Regions from separate parts of the Undibacterium sp. 5I2 genome, predicted to be linked through region 1. Evidence: predicted binding sites of a transcription regulator. Region 1 holds the regulator's gene; the other holds the start of a gene.
The links. The regulator sigma-54, encoded in region 1, starts transcription at its own class of promoters, with help from an activator protein. The targets are predictions, from matches to a motif close to TGGCANGNAANCTGCTTT.

Region 1 (9,080 bases):
TCCACACCACACCTAAATTGAGCAACATGCCGATGGTAATGAAGAACAAGCCGAGCAAGACATCGCGAAACGGTTTGATATCTTCCTCAACCTGGTGCCGATATTCGGTTTCGGAAATTAACATGCCGGCAACAAAAGCGCCGAGCGCCATCGATAAACCGGCTTTTTCAGTCAACCAAGCCGCACCCAAGGTGATGAGCAGCAGATTGAGCATGAATAATTCCTGCGAGCGCCGCTTAACCACAATGCGAAACCACACGCGCATCAGTTTCTGCCCACCGACGAGCAGGATACCCAAGACCAGCACGGCTTTGGCACCGGCCCAGGCCAGCGTTTGCACAATGTCATCAGAATGCGCCGCCAGTGCCGGCACCATGATCAGCAAAGGCACCACGGCCAAATCTTGAAACAGCAATACGCTGATGATCTGGCGACCGTGCGGACTTTCCAGCTCTAATTTCTCGGTCAACATTTTCGACACAATCGCCGTCGATGACATGGACAAGGCCCCGCCGAGTGCAAACGAGGCTTCCCAACTGATCTGAAAATACTGTGGCAACCAGTGTGCGGCCATCCATGCGGCAGCCATGGCCATGAGGATGGTGGTCAGTACCTGCGCCATGCCAAGACCGAACACCGCGCGCCGCATGGCCATCAATTTGGCTAAAGAAAATTCCAAGCCTATCGAAAACATCAGGAAGACCACGCCGAATTCTGCCAACTCGTGGGTGACCACGCCATCTTCTGCCATGCGCAGGCCGAATGGACCGATTAAAATGCCGACCGTCAAGTAACCTAAGATGGGTGGCAATTGCAACATGCGAAATGCTACCACACCAAAAACGGCGGCGGCCAGCAGAGTGAGTGTGGTATCGAGAGCAGTCATGCCTGCTATTATTGCCGATTTATGGCGTGCACTTTCTGCTTTCTGCGTATGCTTCTACACTACCTTACATCTGGCAGAGTTTTTGCTTACTGAATTTGGTTTATACTTCGGACATGACTGCTTTTCCTGCCTCCCATTTCTCGGCTCCTTCGGCCCCGCCGGCCGACCTATCCAACTCGTCCAACTCGGCCGATGCCAGCAGCGCCTTGCGCGCTCTGCAACTTGCCTCGGACACCTTGCAAATTGAAGCCGATGCCATTATTGCATTAAAGAATAGACTAAATAGCAGCGATGCGCCTGGCTTCGCGCAGGCCGTGCGCATCGCACTGCAATGCAGTGGCCGCGTGATCGTCTCTGGGATCGGTAAATCTGGCCATATCGCACACAAAATTGCCGCGACCTTCGCCTCAACTGGCACACCGGCATTTTTTGTGCATCCGGCCGAAGCCGCCCATGGCGACTTAGGCATGATCATGCGCGAAGATGCCTTCATCGCCATTTCGTATTCCGGCGAAACGGTCGAATTAATGGCAATATTGCCAATAATTAAACGCTTGGGCGTCAAGCTGATTGCTTTCACCGGCAATCCGGAGTCGAGTTTGGCACGGCTCGCCGATGTCCACCTGAGCTTGCAAGTCGATAGAGAAGCATGTCCGCTTAACCTGGCACCGACCGCCAGCACCACGGTCACCTTGGCGCTCGGCGATGCCTTGGCGGTAGCTGTACTCGATGCCCGAGGCTTTCGCGAAGAAGATTTTGCCCGCTCGCACCCGGGTGGGGCGCTCGGCCGCCGTCTGTTGACGCATGTGAAAGATGTCATGCGCACGGGCGATGCCATCCCGCGTGTACGACCGGACACCAAATTGATCGTCGCCTTATTGGAGATCACCAAAAAAGGCATGGCGATGACTGCTGTGGTTGATGAGCAAGATCACATCATCGGCGTATTTACCGATGGCGATCTGCGCCGCATGATGGAGAGCGTGCGCGATTTCACGCAAATCAGCATTGCCGAAGTCATGCATAAAAATCCCCACAGCATACGTGCCGAACAATTGGCCGTCAAAGCGGTTGAGGTGATGGAAACCTACCGCATCAATCAGTTGTTGGTCACCGATGCAGACGACAAACTCGTCGGTGCCTTGCATATCCACGACCTGACCCGTGCCAAGGTGATTTAATGAATGACGCTAGCGCCCGCGCTGCCCGCATACGCCTGATGATTTTTGATGTCGATGGCATTCTCACCGATGGCAGCCTGCATTTCAGTGCCGATGGCGAGGCTTTGAAAACTTTCAATGTCCTTGATGGCCAAGGCATACGTTTGCTGCAAGATGCAGGTATCGCCACGGCCATCATCAGTGCCCGGCAATCGCCCATCGTCAGCAAACGTGCCGCCGATCTCGGCATCACCCACGTGCGCCAAGGGATACACGACAAAAAAACCGCATTCCTGTCACTGCTGACAGAATTGCAGATAGCGGCCGAAGAATGTGGTTTTATTGGTGATGACATCATCGATTTGCCGGTATTGACTCGGGTCGGCTTTGCGGCCAGCGTCCCCAACGGCCACCTCGAAGTGCGCCAACGGGTGCATTACGTTTGCAACACGGGCGGCGGGCACGGCGCGGCGCGGGAAGTGTGCGATTTTATTTTGCGCGCACAGAATAAGTATGAACAAGTATTGTCCAGCTATCTGACATGAAATCTCCCATCACTATCGACCGTGCGCGCATTTGGATCGCCGTTACCGTGATGGCTGGCGTGGCTTTGGCCAGTTTCTGGATCGACGATGCGATGCGCCGCCGCGGTGCCGATGAATATCATCGTATCAATGTACGTGCCGAGCCTGACTACTATGTTGAGAAATTTAATTTTATTAAATTATCCAATGAGGGCAAGGCGAATTACCATGTCACCGGCGAGCGCTTGATTCATTTGCCGCAAACCGATCAGATCGAAATCAGCAAACCGCATATCAACAGTTTCGACGCGCAACGCGCGCCGATCACCATCATCGCCGAGCGCGCCGTGGTGGATCAAAAGTCCAACTTGATCACACCAGCACGCCAACATGATGTCGTGCATCTGTATGATCAGGTCAGCGTCGACCGCCCCGATGGCTTGAACTCGCATTACATGCGGCTTGAGACCGATTACCTGATGTTGATACCGGATGATGATGTGATCCAATCGGATCGCGCCGTTACGCTGCTGAGTAAAAACACAGAAACTCATGCGGTCGGCATGTTTGCCAATAACAGCAGCCAGCAATTGGAATTATTAAGTAAAGTCCACTCGCGCATTAAGAAACGCAGCAACAATTAACACCGCCACCATGGTTTTAAGTGTCTGCAATATTGAATTTTTAGAAAGTACCCCGTATGCCAAGCATCCTCACTCTGCGTATGATGACAACGGCACTGCTGGCCACGCTGGTCGGCACCCTGTTGCCCTCGGCCCACGCTGAAAAAGCCGATAGCCAAAAAGAAATGGTTATCGAAGCGGAACATTTAGTCAGCGAAGGCAAGAGCAACACCAATACATTTACCGGCGACGTCGTCATCACCCGCGGCACCTTATTAGTCAAGGCCGAACGCGCGGTAGCGGTGAAAGCGGCCGATGAGTTTCAGCATATCAATCTGTTCGCCAAACCCGGTGCCAAAATACATTTCCGCCAGAAACGCGATGGCGGTGCCGATTTATGGGTCGAGGGCGAAGCCGAAAAAGCGGAATATGATGAGAAAACCGAATTCGTTAAATTTATTTCCAAGGCCCATGTGCGCTATCTCGACGGCAAGCGCGTCACCGATGAGCAGGAAGGCGAGTTTCTTTCCTATGATAGTAAAAATGATGTCTTCGTCGGCAGCAATTCGAGCAACGGTACCCAGGTCAACGGTGGCGGCCGTATCAAAATGACGATACAACCGAAAAATCAGGCGAACTGACATGAGCGAACAACAAAGTACCTTGATGGTCAAAGGCTTGCAAAAACGTTACGGTGCGCGCCAAGTAGTGCGCGATGTTTCGCTGCTCGTCAAAAGCGGTGAAGTGGTCGGGCTGTTGGGCCCGAATGGTGCCGGAAAAACCACCTCGTTTTATATGATCGTCGGCTTGGTTCCATCGGATGCGGGTGAAATCAAAATCGACGGCGTCGACGTCTCCCATTTACCTATCCATCGGCGCGCCGTGCTCGGCTTGTCTTACTTGCCACAGGAAGCCTCGGTGTTTCGTAAGTTGACGGTGGAAGAAAATATACGCGCCGTATTGGAGTTACAAAAAAGCAAAGATGGAAAATATTTAAGCGAAAAAAAAATCAGCGCTCGTCTCAATGCTTTGTTGGCTGACTTGCAAATTGAACAAATTCGCGATAGCCAAGCCATGGCGCTGTCGGGCGGCGAACGGCGACGCGTAGAAATCGCCCGGGCGCTGGCGACCAACCCACGTTTCGTGCTGCTCGATGAACCGTTCGCCGGTGTCGATCCGATTGCTGTCATCGAAATTCAGCGCATCGTCGGCTTTCTCAAAGAGCGCGGCATCGGCGTCTTGATCACCGATCACAATGTGCGTGAAACTCTGGGCATTTGTGACCACGCCTACATCATCAACCAAGGTGCCGTGCTGGCCAGCGGCAAACCGGACGACATCATCCAAAATGAGTCAGTGCGTCGGGTTTATTTGGGAGAACATTTCCGCATGTGACGGGAAGAATCATGAAACAAAGCCTGCAACTTCGTACCTCCCAGCACTTGGCATTGACACCACAATTACAGCAATCGATACGCTTGCTGCAATTGTCAACCTTGGAGCTGCATCAGGAACTGGAAAATCTGCTGCTCGAGAATCCACTGCTCGAGCGCGTCGACGACCCGCTCGAGCACGCCGTGCGTTTGTTGGCCGACGGTGCCATCAACAGCGCCAGCAGCACGCCTGATGCCGGCATGGAAACAGCGTTGCCGCAGGAAGCCGCCAGTGCCAGCACAGAAGCAGTGGCCGAGATCGAGGTGCCGATCAATGACAGCGTCAGTGCCGCTCAAGATGACTGGAGCGATGTCGCACCCGGCCAGCGCAACGATGATGACGATGAAGGCTTTCGTCAACTCGAAGCCAGTCATATCAGCCTGCGCGAACACTTGCTCGAACAAATGCGTCTGAGCTTGCGTATTCCGCGCGACTTGGCCTTGGTCGAATTGATCATCGATGCCATCGATGATCATGGCTACCTGACTGAGACGCTCGATGAAATTCATGCCAGCTTGCCGCTGGAATTATGCGTCGAAGCCGAAGAGTTGTCATTTGCATTATGTATGGTGCAGAGCTTCGATCCACCCGGCGTCGGTGCGCGTCACGTGGCCGAATGTTTGGCCCTGCAAATCAAACGCTTGCCGCAGATCGCCTTCGTCACGCGGCGACTGGCGCTGGCAATTATAGAAACACAACTGCCGCTGTTCGCCCAGCGCGATTTCGGCAAACTCAAAAAAATCTTCGATTGCGATGATGAAGACTTACGCGAAGCGCAAACCGTGATCCGCATGTGCCAACCACGTCCAGGCAGCAGCTTTGCGCTCAACAGTTCCGACTATGTGGCACCGGACGTGATCGTCAAAAAATCAGCCAATGGCTGGCAAGTTTTACTCAATCAAGACGTGATGCCCAAGCTGCGGGTGAACAATATGTATGCCAATATCATGCGCCAAAATCGCGGTGATACCTGTATGGCACCGCAGTTGCAAGAAGCACGTTGGTTGATCAAAAATATGCGTCAACGTTTCGAAACAATTTTGCGTGTCGCCCAAGCGATAGTGGAAAGACAACGGAACTTTTTCACCCACGGTGCCGTTGCCATGCGACCCCTTGTGTTGCGCGAAATAGCTGATACACTAGGTCTACACGAGAGCACTATTTCTCGTGTAACAACGCAAAAATACATGCTCACCCCGCATGGTATGTTTGAGTTGAAGTATTTTTTCGGCAGTCATGTAGCGACGGAAACCGGCGGCGAAGCTTCATCCACCGCGATCCGCGCACTCATCAAGCAATTGATAGGAGCAGAAGACCAGAAAAGCCCACTCTCTGACAGTAAAATCGCAGACATGCTGGGTGAACAGGGTATGGTGATTGCTCGGCGTACCGTTGCAAAATACCGTGAAGCTCTGAAAATCCCCCCGGTCAGTATGCGTAAATGTTTTTAAACAGACCTTGAAATCACGTTTTACATTGCTATATATAATTTAGCTCGAACGCATCTTTTCAATGAGCTGAAGATAGATCACCCTAGCAAGTACCATCATCATAGGAGCGTAGTATGAATCTCACCATCAGTGGACATCACGTCGAAGTAACTCCTGCAATTCGTGAATACGTACATACCAAACTTGAGCGTGTCCGGCGACATTTTGATCAAGTTATTGATATCGCTGTCATTCTGACTGTCGATAAGCTCCGCGAAAAAGAGAAGTGCCATAAGGCCGATATTAATCTGCACATCAGCGGTAAAGACATCCACGTTGAAAGCCTGGCACATGACTTGTACGCAGCCATCGATGCCCTCATCGACAAGCTCGATCGGCAAGTCATCAAACACAAAGATAAGATTCAGGAACACCCACATGAAGCGATCAAGCATATGCCTGATCCCGCGTCGGCGTAATTGATCTGACTCTTACTCTGTGAAAGTAAAAAGGACGCCTCAGCGTCCTTTTTTCATCTGCATGCCACCAGCCCGGGACACCGGCTAAAATACACTTTTCCCTTTGAGCGGTCATATCATGAGCGAACACATTCTCACCTCGGTCAACAATCAGATTGCCTACCTTTGCATGGACCGTCCGGCCGCGCTCAATTCGCTCTCACTGGAAATGGTCCGCACCCTCAGCGCACAGTTGCTGGCCTGGCGTGAGGATACCAGCATTCGCGCCGTAGTCATCCACAGCAGCGCAGAGAAAGCCTTCTGTGCTGGTGGTGACATCCGCTTTTTTTATGAAGTCGGCAGCGTCGGCCCGGTCGGCGGCAGCGCCCTCTTGGAAGATTTTTTCAGCGAAGAATACGCGCTCAATCATTTGATTCATTTCTACCCTAAGCCCTACATCGCCATCATGAATGGCGTGGTCATGGGTGGCGGCATGGGTGTTGCTCAAGCCGGCCCGGCATGCCGCCTGCGCATCGTCACCGAGCGCACCAAGATGGCTATGCCGGAAGTAAATATCGGTTTATTCCCCGATGTCGGCGGTGGCTATTTCCTGTCGCGTTGCCCCGGTCAAATCGGTACTTACCTTGGCCTGTCCGGCGACATCATCACTGCCGCCGATGCCCTGTATGCCGACCTGGCCGATGTCTTCGTCCCAACCGCCGAATTGCCAGCACTGTTCGAGTTGCTGGCGCACAGCGATGCGCTCGATCTGCGCGCAGCCATACGTGAATTTGCCGCGCCATTCGCGCAACAAGCGCGGCCAGAGGCGAGCATGTTGGCGCGTGAACGGGCGCTGATCGATAGGCATTTCAGCGCAGCCAGCGTGCCAGACATCGTTACGACACTGAGCGCTGACGTCGCCGAATTCGCACAAAAAACCGCCGCCAATATGGCCAAACGTTCGCCGCTGCTGATGTGCGTGACGCGCGAACAACTGCGCCGCAGCGCCGGCATGACGGTATCCGATTGCTTGCGCATGGAACGCGGCATGGTGCGCCACTGTTTCACGCATGGCGAAGTACTCGAAGGGATACGCGCGTTGGTGGTGGAAAAAGACCATGCGCCGCAATGGCGACCGGCACAACTGAGCGAGGTCAGCAAGGCCATGGTGCAGGATTTTTTTGCGCCGGCGTGGCCCGACTATGCACATCCGCTGCGCGAGTTGCGCGGTTGACGATTGATTAAAAAAAGGGCAGCTGCAGCTGCCCCTTTTTCTATCCTGATAACTCAGTGCGCAGCACCGCCACCGAGATACGCGGCTTGTACCGCCGGATCATTCTGTAACTTGGCCGCCGGCCCATGTACCGAGATGCGACCGTTTTCCAGCACATAACCGTAGTCAGCCACCGCCAAGGCGGCAGCGGCGAACTGCTCGACCAGCAGCATGGTGATGCCTTCCTTCTTGAGCCGAGAAATGATGCGAAACACTTCATCGACCAAGATCGGTGCCAAGCCCATCGACGGTTCATCGAGCAAAATCACTTCGGGGTTGAGCATCACTGCGCGCGCCATCGCCAGCATTTGCTGTTCGCCGCCCGACAAGGTGCCGGCCAATTGATTGCGCCGCTCGCGCAAACGGGGAAACAACTCCATCGCTTTTTGCAAATCGCTGTCGATATCGCCGCGGGTGCGCGCATTGGTAAAGCGCGGAAACGCTCCCAATAATAAATTATCGGTCACGCTCATGGTCGAAAACACCCGCCGGCCTTCCGGCGAATGGGCCAAACCGGCACGTGCGATACGATGTGAATCGAGCCCGGTAATATCGTTACCGGCCAAACGCACGGTGCCCTCTTTCGGTTTCAACATGCCCGAAATGGCGCGCATGGTGGTGGTTTTTCCGGCACCGTTAGAGCCGATCAAGGTCACCACTTTGCCCTTCGGGACTTCGATGGAAATGCCATGCAATACTTGCACCTTGCCGTAGGCCGCGTGTAAATTTGAAATACTCAGCATACTGTTCTCCTTAGGCGCTGGCCGCGTTGGTGGCCGCAGCGAGATCGTCGCTGACACTGCCGCCGAGATAAGCCTCGATGACTTTCGGGTCGGCCTGCACATCGGCCGGCTTTCCTTCGCAAATTTTCTGACCAAAATCGAGCACCGTCACGGTGTCGCAGATCGACATCACCACATCCATATGATGTTCGATCAGAATGATCGTCACACCGTGGTCGCGAATTTTGCGAATGATAGCGATGAGCTCTTTGATATCGGGTGCGGTCAAGCCAGCCGCCGGTTCATCGAGCAACAATAATTGTGGATTGAGACCGAGCGCACGGCCGATTTCCAGCAAGCGTTGTTTACCATATGGTAAATTGCGTGCCTCTTCATTGGCTAAATCGGACAAACCGACAAACTGCAAAATACTCGCTGCCCGCGCCCGTGCCGCCTGCTCTTCACGGCGATAGCGCGGCGTATGCAGCATGACATCACCGACATGACTGCGGAAGGTACTGTGCAAACCAACCAAGACGTTTTCTATCGCCGTCATCTCACCGAACAGTT
Region 2 (9,080 bases), on a different contig from region 1:
ACTGAACTCTTATCCCCCGCCAAGAATGCCGAAATCGGGCGCGAAGCGATACTACACGGGGCCGACGCCGTGTATATCGGCGGGCCATCATTCGGTGCGCGGCATAATGCCAGCAACGAGCTCGGCGATATCGCCGGCTTGGTCGAGTTCGCGCATCGGTATCATGCACGTATCTTTGTGACCATGAATACCATTTTGCATGAGTCGGAATTGGAACCGGCGCGCCGCCAAATACATCAGCTTTACGATGCCGGAGTCGATGCCTTAATTGTGCAAGATATGGGCATACTCGAACTCGATATTCCCCCCATCCAATTACATGCCAGCACCCAGTGCGACATCCGCGGTGTGGATAAGGCGCAATTTCTCGGTGCCGTCGGTTTCTCTCAGTTGGTGTTGGCGCGTGAACTGACGATAGAACAGATTGCCGCCATCCATGCCGCCGTCGCCACGCCGCTCGAGTATTTCGTTCACGGTGCCTTGTGTGTGGCGTTTTCCGGTCAGTGCTATATCTCGCATGCCGATAATGGCCGCAGCGCCAATCGCGGAGATTGTTCGCAAGCATGCCGCTTGCCCTATACCCTCAGTGATGGTGCCGGTAGAGTGGTGGCGTATGAAAAGCATTTGCTGTCGATGAAAGATAATGATCAGAGCCGCAATCTGGAAGCCTTGCTCGATGCCGGTGTGCAGTCCTTGAAAATCGAGGGACGCTACAAAGACATGGGCTATGTCAAAAACATCACGGCGCATTACCGCCTTTTGCTCGATGAAATTCTCACCCGTCGCCCCGAGTTTTCGCGTGCTTCCAGCGGTGTCAGTCGCATCGCATTCACGCCCGATGTCGATAAGAATTTCCATCGTGGACATACCGATTATTTTGCCAATGGCCGGCTGGAAGATATCGGCGCTTTTGATTCGCCGAAATATGTCGGTCTGCATCTTGGCTATGTCACGCGCATCGCCACAAATTGGTTTGAAATTGAAGCCAATGAAGCCATGGCCAATGGCGATGGGCTTAATTACATGAAAAAACGCGAGGTCATGGGGATCCATGCCAATACCGTCGAACGCATGTCGAGCAACGAAAACGGCACTACCTGGCGGATTTCGCCGGATGAAAAAATCGCCGACCTGAGCGGTTTGCAAGTCGGCTTGTCGATCAATCGCAATCGCGATCAACGCTGGGAACAGGGCTTGACGAAAAAATCGGCGGAACGACGGGTGCCAGTTTGGCTTACCCTCAGCGATACCGATGGCAGCGGCTTACAATTGACGATGCATGATGAAGACGGCGTCACTTCACAAGTTCACAGCCTGCTCACTTTGCTACCGGCGCAGCAAGCCGATAAAGCCGAAGCCGCTTTGCGTGATAGCTTGGCTAAGCTAGGCAATACCATGTTTGAAGCAGTGCAAGTCAACCTGTCATTGCGTCAGCCATGGTTTGTGCCGGCCGCAGCGATTAATGCCTTACGTCGCGATGCCGTGGCGGCACATGAAGCTGCCCGCGCAGCGGCTTGGCAACGGCCGCCGCGCACGCCGGCGCAGCAGCCACTGGCCGCTTATCCGGAAACCACCTTGAGTTATCTGGCCAATGTGTATAACAGCAAAGCGCGCAGTTTTTATGAAAAACATGGCGTGCAATTGATCGCCGCTGCGTATGAGGCGCATGAAGAGGCCGGTGAAGTGTCGCTGATGATCACCAAGCATTGTCTGCGTTTTTCTTTCAATCTGTGCCCTAAGCAAGCCAAGGGTGTGACCGGGGTGCAGGGGCAGGTCAAGGCTGAACCGATGACTTTAGTCACTGGTGAGGAAAGCTATACCTTGAAATTCGATTGCAAGCCCTGCGAAATGCATATCATCGGTGCCATGAAGCCGCACATCCTGCAGGCTGCGCCGCCTTCATCGGTGCCGTATGCGCCCGTGGTGTTTCACAAGAGCCGACCGGCCGCATAAAACCATGCCGCTCAGTCGGCTTATTTGCCGTGGTAATAACAGGCTTTGACGAAAGAGAAGTATTCGCGCAGCCAAGCGTTGAGGCGCACGCTTGGTGGCGTTGGCGCGCCGGCTGTTGCGACGCTGTGCCAGCCCGCTTGCTGGGCAATCCAGTAGGCGCGCGGCAAATGAAAATCACTGCTGACCAACATGATTGTGTCGCTCGCGACGATGCCGCGTGCGCCTAGCAAACGGCTGCTGTAAGCGAGGTTTTCGGCGGTGTTGCGGCTCGCGGTTTCAAGGATAATCCGCGCAGTCGCCACGCCGGCGGCGCGCAAGCTGTCGGCCATCACTTCGGCCTCACTGCAGGCCAAACCATCGTCGCGGCCGCCACTGACTATGATCCATGCCTGTGGCCAGCGTATAGCCTGCTGGCGCGCTAATTCCAGACGTGCCGCCAGCGTTGCCGATGGGCGGCATTCTGGGCTGCCGCTGCCGAGTACAATCAAGGCGCGCGGCGCGCTGTGCTCAGTGCGATCATGCGCGCCCTGTATGAATATAAAAAATAACAAGACACTGATGAGCCAAGCGATGAGGCCGGCTGCCCCCCAGTTCCACAAGCGACGATGCCAGCGCCGCGCGGCGCGCCATGTCGCTAAACGCTGCCGTTGCCAGTATCCCAGGCAGAGCGCCAGTCCACCCCAGAACGGCAGCCAAACGCCGAGGTGGCGGGTGCCGTTTGCCAGCAGTACGCTGCCATCCAAGAACAGAATCAGGCCAGTGACAAGAATGGCCGCACCGATACGGTGCTGAGGCAGTGTGCTGCTGTGGTTTGGCATAGAAAGACGAGGGTCTGTAGATGCGCCTCATGATACGGTAAATTGTCGCACTGTTACGCGTAGCGTAAGTTGGATCGATTCTTGCATTGATAAATTTACAAAACTGCAAGTTTGCATTTCCTTTATTTTTTTCGGCATTGAGTCCATCATGAAATCGCCCACCTCTGATTCCGACTCACCCAGGCAGAGCTTGAAAATTGTCGTCGTCACTACGCTCGAGCTGGCGCAGTCGGATGGTCGCCCGCTTGATGGTGCCGCCGTCGAGGCACAACGTGCACGCGCAGAGGCCTTGCGCAGCGGCTTACTGGAAGCCGGTTACGATATTCTTGCGGCGATTCCCGGCGATATGCATTTGATCGATCGCATTGCCATGCTGCAGCCCGACATGATCATCATCGATGCCCAATCGGATGCCCGCGATGTGCTGGAAGACTTGGTATTGGCCACGCGCGATGCGCCGCGACCGCTGGTGTTATTCACCGAAGCCGGTGAAGCCTCCGAGCTGGCAGCGGCGATGGCGGCCGGGGTATCGGCCTATGTGGTGGCCGGCTTACAAAGCGCGCGCGTGAAGCCGGTGCTGGAGGTGGCGATGGCACGTTTTGTGGCCGACCAAAAACTGCGCAATGAATTATCCGATACCAAAACCAAATTGGCCGAACGTAAAACCATCGAACGTGCCAAAGGCTATTTGATGCAACGCCACGGTCTCAGTGAGCAGCAGGCATTTGAGCGCTTGCGCCGCCAAGCGATGGAAAAAAATATGAAACTGGCCGAATTAGCCCAGCGCATTCTCGATGTGTCTGACTTACTCGGCTGAGTGGATTGATTGCACTGAGTTGGTGCGCAGCACTAAAGTGGTGCGAATTATTCTGAGTCCTTGCATTTTCAGTACTTTTTTGTTGGAGCAGTAACATGATGAATTCCGCGCAAACGCCGGCAGAAGATAGTGTGGTCGAGTTGACCGGCGTCAGCGCTGCCGCTGAGGCAGCGACACGGGCCGGTATCTGGGTCGCCGGATCGGATCGCCCGGAACAACGCACGGTGCGGGTCGGCTTCATGCCGTTGACCGATTGTGCCTCTGTAGTGATGGCCTCTTTGTTAGGCTTTGATAAAAAATACGGTATTGAGATCGTCGTCAGCCGCGAAGCGTCGTGGGCCGCGGTGCGCGACAAACTGTGCAATGGTGAACTCGACGCCGCGCAGGTTTTATACGGTTTGCTGTATGGCGTACACATGGGTATCAGTGGCCAGCAGAAAGATATGGCCGTGCTGATGACGCTCAACCACAATGGTCAAGCCATCACGGTATCGAGTAGCTTGGCCGCCAAAGGTGCCAGAGATGGTGCTGGGCTGGCCAAGTGCATGGCGCAGGAGCCGCGGCTCTACACGTTCGCCCAGACTTTCCCCGGTGGTACCCATGCCATGTGGCTACATTACTGGATGGCCGCCCATGGCGTCAACCCACAGACCGATGCCAAGGTGATTACCGTACCTCCGCCACAAATGGTGGCCAATTTACGACTGGGCCAGATCGATGGCTACTGTGCCGGCGCGCCCTGGAATCAGCGTGCCGTCGCCGATGGCATCGGTGTGACCGCCGCCACCAGCGCGCAAATTTGGCCCGATCATCCGGAAAAAGTACTCGGTGCCAGCGCAGAGTTTGCCGACCGTTGCCCGCATACGGCGCGCGCCTTGAGCGCCGCGATTCTGGACGCCAGCCGCTGGCTCGATGCCGCGCCGGCCAATCGCAGTCGTATGGCCAAGATCTTGGCTGGCAGCGACTATCTCAACACCTCGGTCGATGTCATCGATGCCGCGCTGCTTGGGCCGAATTCCAGCGCTGCGGATAGCGCTCACCATGCGCGCAACGAGATGAAGTTTTTCAACGATGGTGCCGTCAATTTTCCTTATCTATCGGATGGCATGTGGTTCCTGACCCAGCATAAGCGCTGGGGTTTGCTCAAGACCGATCCGGCTTATCTGGATGTCGCCAGCACAGTCAATCGCATCGATCTCTACCGCGAGGCAGCCAGTCTGGCCAAGGTTGCACTCCCGGCCAGCAGTATGCGCAGCAGTCGTTTGATTGATGGGCTTGTGTGGGATGGCAGTAACCCGGCTGCCTACGCGGCATCGTTTCCTATCGGTGCTTAAAAGACACAGCTGCAGTTCCTTGTTCTGCAGCTATTTCTTTGCAAAATCTCCTGTTGCCGATGATTCTCTGTTAAATTCAGGCTAGTATAATTAATTTATTTCTCGGCAACAATTTTTCAGTTCTGCCTCCACCTCTGACCACTGATGATGTAAGCGACCCATGCGCCTGCTGCACCTTACCCGCGGCATTACTTTTCGGCTCATTGCGATGGGCATCTTGTTCATTGTCGTTGGTAGTGTCATGCGCTATCAAATGGCCGCTAAAGTTCTGAGAGATGGTACGGTCGACGTGGTTTCTGGTCAGCAATTATCGCTGGCCAGCTATGTTGCTGACGATATAAACGGCAATATCGATGTGCGCAGGCAATTGCTGCTCAAGCTGGCGACTGATTTTCCATCAGCCTTGCTGCAACATCCGCAGCAATTGGAACAGTGGCTGGCCGTGCGTCACGATATTTCACCCCTGTTTTCACTCGGCTTGGTCATTTTGCCCTTGAGTGGAGTCGGTGCGCTATCCGACTATCCACAAATTCGCGGACGTCGCGAGCTCGATTTTCGTCAGCGTGATTGGTTTATCGCGGCGCGTGCGGGTAGCCTTTTTTATATCGGCAAACCAGCTATCAGCCGTACCGTCCACCGCGCTGTGGTCAATTTCAGTACGCCCTTGCGTAATCGCAGCGGCGATATCATTGCTGTGCTGATGGGGGCAAGCGAAATCGATAGTCCCGGCTTTCTTGATCTGATCGGCAAGCGTGGCATCGGCAAGACCGGTAGTTTCTTACTGATTTCGCCGCGCGATCAAGTCTTTGTCACCGCCAGTGATCCGGCATTGCGGCTGCAGCCCTTGCCCCTACACGGACGCAATCTGTTGCACGATAAGGTAATGCAAGGCTGGCGCGGGGCAGGTGTGACCATTAATGCCTACGGAGTAGAAACGCTGGCAAACGTCGTGTCTGTGCCAAGTGCCGGCTGGGTGGTGGTGGCGCAGATGCCGAGCGCCGAAGTGCTCAGCGCCTCTGATCGAGTTTGGCATGTATTCGCACGCAACAGCATCGTCTCGGCGGTTTTTCTCATCATCGCGCTCATTCTGGTACTCGGCTATTCCTTCGCGCCGCTACGCGCGGCGGCGCGGCAGATGCGCGCCATGGCCGATGGCAGCAGAGCGCTGTCGAGTTTGCCGGTCAGGCGGCACGACGAAGTAGGTGAAATGGTAACGAGTTTCAATTTGCTGGCAGCAAAATTACTCAAAACTGAAGAGCAGATGCATTACCTCGCCCATCATGACAGCCTGACCGGTTTGCCGAATCGGCGTGCTTTCATGCATGGGTTGCGCCAGAGCATAGCCTTGGCGCTTCGACAAAACCGCCAACTGGCCCTGTTGTATGTCGATCTTGATGGCTTCAAAGCGGTCAATGACCAGTATGGCCATGCGCTTGGCGACAATTTTCTCATCCAAGTTGCGCAACGTCTCAAGCATCTGGTGCGCGAAGCCGACCAGATTGGCCGGATTGGTGGTGATGAGTTCGTCTTGCTCATGAGTGATTGTGATGAACGCGCCAAGGCCGTCTTGATCGCCGAAAAACTGATTGCCGAATTGTCGCGCCCTTTCGTGCTTGATCAAGTGTTCGTGGTGGTCGGTGCCAGCATAGGCATTGCCATGTTTCCCGAGCAAGCGAATGAAATCGATGCTTTAATGATGCAAGCCGATGCCGCCATGTACGCCGCGAAACGCCGTGGTCGCAACTGCTATGAATTTGCTACTGGCGAAAGTACGCCGGCGGCCAGCTAAACCGTCTACCCCGAAAGGAGCGCCCATGCATCCGGCGCAACAACGTTTCAAGGTTCTTTGTGCCGGTATTTTCAGTCTGGTACTGGTGCTCGGGGTCGCGCGCTTCTCGTACACGCCGCTGCTGCCACTGATGCAACAGCAGGCCGGACTCGGCGTGGCTGCTGCCGGTTGGCTGGCTGCCTATAATTATGCCGGCTACCTGAGTGGCGCAGTGCTGGCGATGTTCGTCAGCGACTTGGTGCTCAAAGACCGCTTGTACCGCATTGGTTTGGTGCTGGCGGTGCTGAGTACGGTGATGATGGGCGTGAGCACGAATCTGCTGGTGTGGGGTGTATCGCGTTACTTGGCTGGCCTCAGCAGTGCCGCTGGCATGCTGTTCGGCACCGGCCTGATTCTCAATTGGTTGATACGGCATAATCATCGCAGTGAACTCGGCATTCATTTCGCCGGCATCGGCATCGGCATTGCTTTGAGTGCCGCGGTCGTGGCGCTGATGAGCCCGTGGTTTGATTGGCGCGAACAATGGTTTGCCTTCAGCGCGCTCGGCTGCCTGTTACTGATACCGGCGTGGCGCTGGTTGCCACCGCCGGATCGCAGTGACACCACCACCAGCGGCGAAAAAATGCTCGATCAAGTACCGGGACCTTGGTACCTGCGCATTTTCATGGCCGCGTATTTTTGCGCCGGCATTGGCTACGTGGTCAGCGCTACCTTCATCGTCACCATCGTCAACCACTTGCCAGGTTTAGCCGGGCAGGGTAATTGGGTATTTCTGGCCATTGGCCTTGGTGCAGCACCGGCTTGCATCAATTGGGATTTCATCGCGCGACGTACCGGCGAACTCAATGCATTGATTTTGGCCGCGCTGCTGCAAGTGTTGGGAATCTTGCTGCCGGTCATGGTTGGCGGCTTGCTCGCCGCGCTGATCGGTGCCTTGTTATTCGGTGGCACCTTCATTGGCATGGTCAGCTTGGTGTTGACCATGGCCGGCCGTTATTATCCTACTCGGCCTGCCAAGATGATGGGAAAAATGACTTTATCTTACGGCAGCGCGCAAATCATCGGCCCGGCAATGACCGGTGCCTTGGCGGCCGAATTGGGCAACTACAACGTCGGCTTGTATTTGGCCGCAGCCGTGATGCTACTTGGGGCGATGCTCTTGGTTTTGCTCAAATATGTGGAGCTGCATGAGCGGCGCACGCAGCAGCTTGGGTCAGTGTGACGAAAATGCCGAGGGGGAAGCGGCCGCGCTAGTTTAGCCCCTCGGTCTACTCATCGAAGAGTTTGACGACCGTGACATTGAGTGCCTCAGCCAGAATTTCTATGGCCGATAACGAAGGATTACGCTTGCCGCGCTCAATCCCGCTGATATAGGTTCTGTCGAATCCACAACTGTCGGCAAAGGTTTCTTGTGACAGTCCAGCTGCTTTTCTTAAAGCCCTGATACGGATTCCGAACGTGATGGATAAAGGTATTTTTTTCACACATTCATTAACTCATTTTGTGGCCTTAGCGTACAGGTACTAATCGTCACAAAGGTTTTTGATGAAGATTAATCGTAACATAAATGATCTTATGATGTTTTATCGTCACATTAAATGATTTTAAATGAAGATCGATCGTCACATCAGGATCAGTATCAGGCTTTAGTTTTTGCGTAAAAGCGACAAATTTTTTCATAAAAATTTGTCGATGCCGGAAAGTTGCGCCGTGGCTTTAATGAGACGCGTTAGCTTGAAGTCAGCTTGAAGTCAGCTGGAAAGAAAAAATACTTGTCGGGGGGCTAAGTGCAGTCGGCAGGATGATCCGGTATTCGAATCCTCGCCTGTGTGTGCAGGAATGTCTCAGTGTAGGCTTACTGATCGATTCAAGTTTGCGCCAAATCAATAAACGTGCGCGTTTTCGTGATCTATAGAGTTATTTCAGATGTTGAGCTTGACTGGAATTATGTGTCAAAATGCTACGCTGCGGCGACGCCTGCCGGCCTGAGCGCATATTTTGCTTCATCAGATTTTGCGCATGAAACCTCGGCCTTCAGAGGCTGTCGCAAAAGGGTTTTCAGTCGGCATCCTTAATCTAACTGGCAGACATGTCATTCCCCCGTGCTCTCGCCTCATCATTCCTGCGTAGGCAGGAATCGAGTGGCACGTCAGTGCCTTCAGGGTGAGAGGGTCGATCAAGGGCACTTTTTTTCTGTGAAATGAACACGTTCTGCTGCGCCTGAGCAGCACAGATATAAAGGGCGCGTACGCGCCACTGGATTGCCGCCTGCGCGGCAATGACGAATTGGGCGAATGGGTGGGCGCGTCCACGCCTCTTGGTATCGTAGAATGCGTATTCGGCAACGCGCCGTTTTTATTCCTGACCAG

Region 2: the regulator sigma-54 is predicted to act here: its motif matches at 2,842-2,859, upstream of QN359_RS15320 (ANTAR domain-containing response regulator).

What each region holds. Positions count from the first base shown of each region.
Region 1 is NZ_JASJVS010000078.1:4,681-13,760, reverse strand. It holds gene QN359_RS18085 (cation:proton antiporter) at 1-886, opposite strand, end outside; gene QN359_RS18080 (KpsF/GutQ family sugar-phosphate isomerase) at 1,000-2,067, shown strand; gene QN359_RS18075 (HAD family hydrolase) at 2,067-2,591, shown strand; gene lptC (LPS export ABC transporter periplasmic protein LptC) at 2,588-3,214, shown strand; gene lptA (lipopolysaccharide transport periplasmic protein LptA) at 3,271-3,834, shown strand; gene lptB (LPS export ABC transporter ATP-binding protein) at 3,836-4,588, shown strand; gene QN359_RS18055 (RNA polymerase factor sigma-54) at 4,600-6,078, shown strand; gene hpf (ribosome hibernation-promoting factor, HPF/YfiA family) at 6,192-6,536, shown strand; gene QN359_RS18045 (enoyl-CoA hydratase/isomerase family protein) at 6,655-7,749, shown strand; gene QN359_RS18040 (ABC transporter ATP-binding protein) at 7,803-8,531, opposite strand; gene QN359_RS18035 (branched-chain amino acid ABC transporter ATP-binding protein/permease) at 8,542-9,080, opposite strand, start outside.
Region 2 is NZ_JASJVS010000049.1:5,029-14,108, forward strand. It holds gene QN359_RS15310 (U32 family peptidase) at 1-1,953, shown strand, start outside; gene QN359_RS15315 (YdcF family protein) at 1,974-2,771, opposite strand; gene QN359_RS15320 (ANTAR domain-containing response regulator) at 2,920-3,588, shown strand; gene QN359_RS15325 (CmpA/NrtA family ABC transporter substrate-binding protein) at 3,684-4,922, shown strand; gene QN359_RS15330 (sensor domain-containing diguanylate cyclase) at 5,083-6,711, shown strand; gene QN359_RS15335 (YbfB/YjiJ family MFS transporter) at 6,737-7,933, shown strand; gene QN359_RS15340 (helix-turn-helix transcriptional regulator) at 7,980-8,195, opposite strand.